3 regions of the Streptomyces sp. NPDC001373 genome follow, and region 2 is predicted to be linked to each of the others. Evidence: riboswitches for the same ligand, from Rfam matches in the RefSeq annotation. Region 2 holds a riboswitch; each other region holds the start of a gene.
What was found. Region 2 has a riboswitch for cyclic di-AMP ahead of ACFY15_RS26515 (transglycosylase family protein). Riboswitches for the same ligand answer to the same signal wherever they lie in the genome.
Positions count from the first base shown of each region.

Region 1 (2,255 bases), on a different contig from region 2:
TCGGTCAGCCGGCCGCCCGGCCCGAAGAAACCGGAGACGATGTCGTCACGAATGGCTGTGCACACCGCGTGCGCCGGAATACGCAAGGCCGGACCTCCGCTGGGTTTCGTTCCGATCGAACGTGCTGCGACTGCGACTCTATTGCAACACGTGAGGATTTCCGAGAAAGCCCGGAAATCGGGAACGATTAAGCGCGCGGAACGGCGGAACCGGCGGAACCGGCGGAACCGGCGGAACAAAGAAGGCCCCGGCTCGGGGAGCCGGGGCCTTCTTCGAAGAGGGGCGGGGTCAGATACCGACACCGTGCTGGCGCAGGTAGGCCAGGGGGTTGATGTCCGTGCCGTACGTGGCGCCGGTGCGGGCCTCGAAGTGCAGGTGCGGGCCGCTGGAGTTGCCGGTGGAGCCCGACAGGCCGATCTGCTGGCCCGCTGAGACCGTCTGGCCGACCGAGACGCTCAGCGAGTCCATGTGCCCGTACTGGGTGTAGGTGCCGTCGTTGTGGCGGATCACGACGTTGTTGCCGTAGGCGCCGCCCCAGCCGGCCTCGACGATGGTGCCCGCGCCCACCGCGTGGACGACGGTGCCCTCGTCGGCGTGGAAGTCGATGCCGGTGTGGCTGCCGGAGGACCACATGCCGCCGCCCGCGCCGTACTGGGTGCTGACGTAGGAGCCGGTGATCGGGGCCACGAAGGTGTTGAGGCGCTTGCGGGCCTCTTCCTCGGCGGCCTTCTCGGCAGCCTCGCGCTCGGACTTCTCCTTGGCCTCGGCGGTGCGCTTCGCCTCGGCGGCGCGCGTCTTGGCGTCGGCCTCGGCCTGCGCCTGGGCCGCGACGGCCTCGGCGGCGCTCTGCTGGGTCTCGGCCTGGGTCTCGATGTCGTCCTGGAGGCCGTCGGCGACGACGACGGCGTTCAGCGCGCCGGTGTCCTCGAGGGACGGGCCGCCGTGGGAGTCGGCGGCGAAGGCCGGGGCCGCCAGGGTGCCCACCACGCCCGTGGTGGCGAGGGCGGCTATGCCGGCGTAACCGGCGGTCTTGCGGCTCAGACGGCTCGAACCACGGTGCTTACCGGAACCGGCTGCACGACTGCCAAACGCCATGGCGGGGGTGATCCTTTCCTTCCCTCTCGCCTACCGGGTTAGCTGACGGGTTCGGAGCAGGAAGGTCTCCTACGGGCCCCCTCTGACGAGGCGGTCCGATTCACCCCAGGGACTGATGTGGGTCCCCGGCTCCCCAGGCTCGCGCCTGACGGGGACTCGGCGATCGCTGCCCGGTGCCGCGGGTGCGGCTGGCACAAGTGACGGACAGCACGCCTGACGCTAGGCGGATCATCAGTCAATCGCCAAACAGACGCGCGGATTTGTTGCGTACGCCACACCGCATACCTGAAACCACACCATCAAACGGACAAAGGGGGCCCGGTGGATGCTCCACCGGGCCCCCTCGAAAACAGGCCGACCGCCGGTCATTTGCCGGTCGGCCTCCGGTCAGTTGGCGACGACCGTGACCTCACCGATGCCGAGGGCCAGGACCGGCTCCTCGATCTGCGCCGCGTCGCCCACGAGGATCGTGACCAGCCGGTCCACCGGGAAGGCGCTGACGACCGCCGAAGTGGCCTCCGCCGTACCGGTTTCGGCCAGCCGCGCGTACAGCCGCGCCTGGTAGTCGTCCGGCAGCTCCTGCTCGACCTGGTCGGCCAGGGTCCCGGCGACCGAGGCGGCCGTCTCGAACTTCAGCGGGGCCACGCCCACCAGGTTCTGCACCGCCACGTCCCGCTCGGCGTCCGTCAGGCCCTCGGCGGCGAGGGTGCGCAGCACCTGCCACAGGTCCTCCAGCGCCGGACCGGTGTTGGGGGTGTCCACCGAGCCGCTGATGGCGAGCATCGAGGCGCCCTTGCCGTCGGCCGTGGAGCGCAGCACCTGGCCGAAGGCGCGCACGCCGTACGTGTAGCCCTTCTCCTCGCGCAGCACCTTGTCCAGGCGGGAGGTCAGGGTGCCGCCGAGGCAGTACGTGCCCAGGACCTGCGGCGCCCAGACGATGTCGTGCCGGTCCGGGCCGATCCGGCCGATCAGCAGCTGCGTCTGGACCGCGCCGGGCCGGTCCACGATGATCACGCGGCCCGTGTCGTCGGCCGTCACCGGCGGCACCGGCCGGGGCGCGGCGGTGCCGCCCGTCCAGGCGCCCAGGGTGTCGGCGAGGACGGCGTCCAGGTCGGTGCCGGTCAGGTCGCCGACGACCACCGCGGTGGTGGTGGAGGGGC
Region 1 covers NZ_JBIAWQ010000008.1:115,095-117,349, reverse strand. Annotated here, with positions in the region: gene ACFY15_RS19830 (GntR family transcriptional regulator) at 1-86, opposite strand, end outside; gene ACFY15_RS19825 (M23 family metallopeptidase) at 289-1,095, opposite strand; cyclic di-AMP (ydaO/yuaA leader) riboswitch at 1,108-1,267, opposite strand; gene ACFY15_RS19820 (M16 family metallopeptidase) at 1,483-2,255, opposite strand, start outside.
Region 1: another riboswitch for cyclic di-AMP. It lies ahead of ACFY15_RS19825 (M23 family metallopeptidase); the one in region 2 lies ahead of ACFY15_RS26515 (transglycosylase family protein).

Region 2 (2,255 bases):
GGGCAAGACCCCCGGGCCGGTCGCCCCCAGCCCGGTCCGGCCCGACTTCTCGGTGCCCGACACCGGCAAGGGCAAGTCCTCCACGGACTTCGGGGCGCCCACCCCGGCGCCCGGCGCGCCCGGCCCGAGCGTGCTGCCGGACTACCCGCTGGGTGCCACCAGCGGACTGCCCGTCATGCCGGAGCCGGACTACACCGTGCCGCCCACCCCGACCACCGGCCCCACCGTCCCGCCCACCGGTCCGGCGAACCCGGGCAACCCGGGCAACGGGAACGGTCAGGGCAACCAGAACGGCCAGGGCAACCAGGGCAACCAGGGCAATTCCAGCAACCAGGGCAACCAGGCCAATCCGGCGGCCCCGGGTGGCCCCGCCGCCCCGGTCGACCCGACGGCCCCTGCCACCCCGGGCGCCACGCCCTCCCCTTCGGCCACTCCCGCCCCCGGCGCGTCGGACGGCAACGGCAAGCACCGCGGCCCGGCCGCGATCGAGGTGCCCGCGGCCCCTGGCGCGGCGTCAGCCGCCGCCGGGGAGCCCGTGTACACCGTGAAGCCGGGCGACAGCCTCGCGGCCATCGCGGACGCCAACGGCCTCAAGGGGGGCTGGAGCGCCCTCTACAAGGCCAACGAGCAGGTCATCGGCACGGACGCGGACCTCATCAAGCCCGGCCAGAACCTGGATCTAAGCAAGAAACAGGGGTAGTTCGGGCACCCGATAAGAGGCGAATGTCTGTTATCGGCAAGTGAGACATGCATCTCTTCCGGACAACTGGCGTGTCTCATTCCGGAACTTCCGCAAACCCCGCTCCGACCTGCGCAAACGCACTCCCGAGGAAGGCAAGTAGGCCGGTTTCTCCCCAAAATCACACGTTGAACATCGGGGAGAGACCTGCCTACCTTCTGAGTCGCTCGCCACCGCGGGCTCCTTCGACCGCATCGCCGAATCCTGCCGGCGGCCGGAGGGAACAGTCGTCGCGCAAGCGCCGTTGGCAGGAGCGGGGGAACCAAGGTAGGCGCCGGGAAAGACCGTTGAGAGACGGTCCAAGTACCGGCTAGGGGTGAAGACGCGCAACTGCGCGGCCGGGCAACTCATCCGCCCGAACCCGACAGCTCACCTCGAAGGCGTCGGTGAGGAGAACTCCATGCTGCTTTCCGGCAAGGGCAAGCACCGCCGCGGCTCCAAGGCCGTCCGCATCGTCACGCTCGCCGGTGTCGCCGGTGTGGCCGTCGCCGCCCCGCTGATGGCCGCCGGCTCCGCCAGCGCCGCCACGGTCTCGGAGTGGGACAAGGTCGCCTCCTGCGAGTCCGGTGGCAACTGGTCCATCAACACCGGCAACGGCTACTACGGCGGCCTCCAGTTCTCCGCCTCCACGTGGGCCGCGTACGGCGGCAAGGCGTACGCCGCGCAGGCCAACCAGGCCAGCAAGTCGCAGCAGATAGCCATCGCCGAGAAGGTCCTCAAGGGCCAGGGCAAGGGCGCCTGGCCGTCCTGCGGCGTCGGCCTGTCCAACTCCGCCTACAACGGCGGCGGCTCGACCACCACCCCGGCCAAGCCGAAGCCGCAGACCAAGCCGGCCCCGGCCAAGCCCTCCACCCCGAAGGCCGACACCGAGACCAAGAGCACCGGCTCCGGTTCCGGCAACTGGACCCCCTCCAAGCCGGCCCCGTCGAAGCCGTCCGCCCCGAAGGGCGGCACCCCGGCGACCGGCAACGGCTCCTACACGGTCCGGGAGGGCGACACCCTCGGTACCATCGCCGATGCCAACGGCGTCAAGGGCGGCTGGGAGAAGCTCTTCGAGCTGAACAAGGACACGGTCAAGGACGCCGACCTCATCTTCCCGGGCCAGAAGCTGAAGCTCAGCTGAACTCCCGCGTAACACCCGCACGCCGGCCCCCGGGCCGGCGCGCGGATGAGCACCACCCCGGCACGGCCCGTGGCATCGACGCCCGGCGCGCATCCTTCTGCGCGCCGGGCGTCGTCATGTCCGGGCCGCGCCCGGGCACCGCACGACGGCCCGGGCCCCGCACGCCCGGGCCGCGCCCCCGCATGCCCGGCGCCGGGTCCCGGGCGCCCGCGCCGACGGGAGCGCATGGCGCGTCAGAGGCCCGTCGCAGCTCCACTTTTCAGGGGCCCTATGTCCCGGAAGGCGGGTATTCGGCCCCTTTTTCGTCCCAGGACCCGGGCGGTCGGCTGGCCGACCGCCCGGAGCCGGTTAGGCTCTAGTCGGCGAGGCCGTCCCAGGCCCCACGCCACCGCA
Region 2 covers NZ_JBIAWQ010000013.1:95,599-97,853, forward strand. Annotated here, with positions in the region: gene ACFY15_RS26510 (transglycosylase family protein) at 1-700, shown strand, start outside; cyclic di-AMP (ydaO/yuaA leader) riboswitch at 969-1,137, shown strand; gene ACFY15_RS26515 (transglycosylase family protein) at 1,140-1,862, shown strand.

Region 3 (2,255 bases), on a different contig from region 2:
AGCACGGCGAGGCGGTCCGCCCAGCCGAGATACGAATCCCCGGGTCCCGGGTCCCCCACGCCTTCGGTGAAGCTGTCCCCGATCGCCGCGTACGAGCCGATGGTCTTGAGTGTCGTCTTCGTCGCTGCCACGGGAACCCATCCTTCACCCCCGCCGCCAACCTACGCCAACGTAATGAGGGGTTGACGGACCGTGATCTATACCACGCGGGGGATAAGGAATAAGTACACACGGGGCCGGGACCCCCCCTCGGGTCCCGGCCCGTGCGCGTCGGCGCTCCGCCGCGGGGGTCGTCAGATGGCGACGCCCTTGGAGCGGAGGTAGGCCAGCGGGTCGATGTCGGAGCCGTAGGACGGGCCCGTGCGGATCTCGAAGTGGAGGTGCGGACCGGTCACGTTGCCGGTGGCGCCGGAGAGCCCGATGGTCTGGCCGGCGGTGACGGTCTGCCCCGTCGAGACGTTCAGCTGGGAGAGGTGGCCGTACTGGGAGTACTTGCCGTCCGCGTGCCGGATGACGACCTCGTTGCCGTACGCGCCTCCCCAGCCTGCGGAAACCACGGTGCCCGCGCCGACGGCCCGGACGGTGGTGCCGGTGCTCGCGATGAAGTCGACGCCGGTGTGGTAGCCGGAGGACCACATGGCGCCGGGCGTGCGGTACTGGGTGGAGATGCCGCCGCTGACGGGGGCGACGAACCCGGCGGCGCTCGCGGGCGCGGACTGCGCGGCGGGCGCGGACTGCTTCATTCCGCGAGACGGGGCGGCGGAGCCCTTCAGCCCGGCGGCGCCGGCGGCGGCTTCCGTGCCCGATCCGGCGGCGGCGCCGTCGGACGGAGCGGTGTCGGCCGCGGCCTCGCCGGCCGCCGGAGCACCGCTGGAGGACTCCTCGGCCGGCGCCTCAGGCGCCTTCGCGGCGGGGGCCGCGCCCTGCCCGTCGAGGGTCAGGCGCAGGCCCGGGTGGATGAGGGAGGGGTCCTCGCCGACGGCCTCGCGGTTGTCGGCGTACAGCCGCTCCCAGCCGCCGGACAGACCGCGCTCGGCGGCGATGGCGGAGAGGCAGTCGCCCGGCACGACCGTGTAGACGGCGGGCGCGGCGGCGGGCACGGCCGCCCGGAACGCCGCCGGGGCCTGGGCGGGCGCCGCGGCCGGGGCCACGGCGGCCGGGGCGGCCGCGTGGGCGCCGGCGGCACCCATGAGCGGCAGCGCGAGGGCCGCGCCGCCCGTCCCGGCGAAGGCGATCCGCCGGGATATGGAACGGGACTTCGGACGGCGGTGCTTACCCTTTCCGGGCATGGTGAATTCCTCTCCGGCGCCTGCGAGGTGAGCTGTCGGGTTCGGACTGGAGATGTCCGGCCGTACGGGTACGTCCGCAAAGCGGATCACCGGCACGGCTTCACCCCGAGCCGTACCGGAATGGATCCGGGACGGCGTCCTGCGCGGTTCCCCCGCTCCTGCCGCGTGCGTGGTTGGTCGGGTGCGGTTTCCGGGAGGCGGCAGGACGAGGCGGTCCACCCGGATCGCTCGCGAAGGTAATCCAGTGGGACGGCGGCCAACAAGCCGCGAATTCCCTGACGCAATAGCAGGTATGAGGGATCAACGGAATTCCGGTCACCCTGCGTCCATTCCGGACCCGCAACGGCCGCCCCGGCAAAGGAATTCGGATTTCGCGATCAGGCACGCTCGGTCACCGTATGATCTGGCTCACGGAGTTCGGCCCGATCTCGCTTCCACCTACGGCAAGTTGGTTCCAACCAGAGCAATTCGGACACACGGCACCACGCGAAGGAGAACACGTGACCCAGCAGATACCTCAGGACCTCCCGGCACGGGACGAGCGCACGCCCGGGATGACCGGAGTGCGCAATTTCCGCGATGTGGGCGGTTTGCCGACCATGGACGGACGGAGGGTCAGGTCGGGACGACTGTACCGAAGCGGACATCTGGCACATGCCACTGAAAACGATGTGGAGTTCCTCGCCTCGCTGGGCCTGCACACGGTCTTCGACTTCCGCAACGGCGCCGACCAGGCCACGGAGGGCCCGGACGTGGCACTGCCGGGCGTGCGCAACGTGAACATCCCCCTCTCGGACCCGGCCGACGGCGGACGGTTCTGGAAGACGGTCCGCGAAGGGGGCCTCGACCGGCTCCGCGACCTCCTGGGCGGGGGCAGGGCGGCCGCCCGCATGGCTGAGTCGTACCGCGAGATGATCCGCGACCGCACCGCCGAGCACGGACGGGTGCTGCACGCGCTCGCCAAGG
Region 3 covers NZ_JBIAWQ010000005.1:277,088-279,342, reverse strand. Annotated here, with positions in the region: gene ACFY15_RS14575 (SGNH/GDSL hydrolase family protein) at 1-131, opposite strand, end outside; gene ACFY15_RS14570 (peptidoglycan DD-metalloendopeptidase family protein) at 294-1,289, opposite strand; cyclic di-AMP (ydaO/yuaA leader) riboswitch at 1,294-1,479, opposite strand; gene ACFY15_RS14565 (tyrosine-protein phosphatase) at 1,790-2,255, shown strand, end outside.
Region 3: another riboswitch for cyclic di-AMP. It lies ahead of ACFY15_RS14570 (peptidoglycan DD-metalloendopeptidase family protein); the one in region 2 lies ahead of ACFY15_RS26515 (transglycosylase family protein).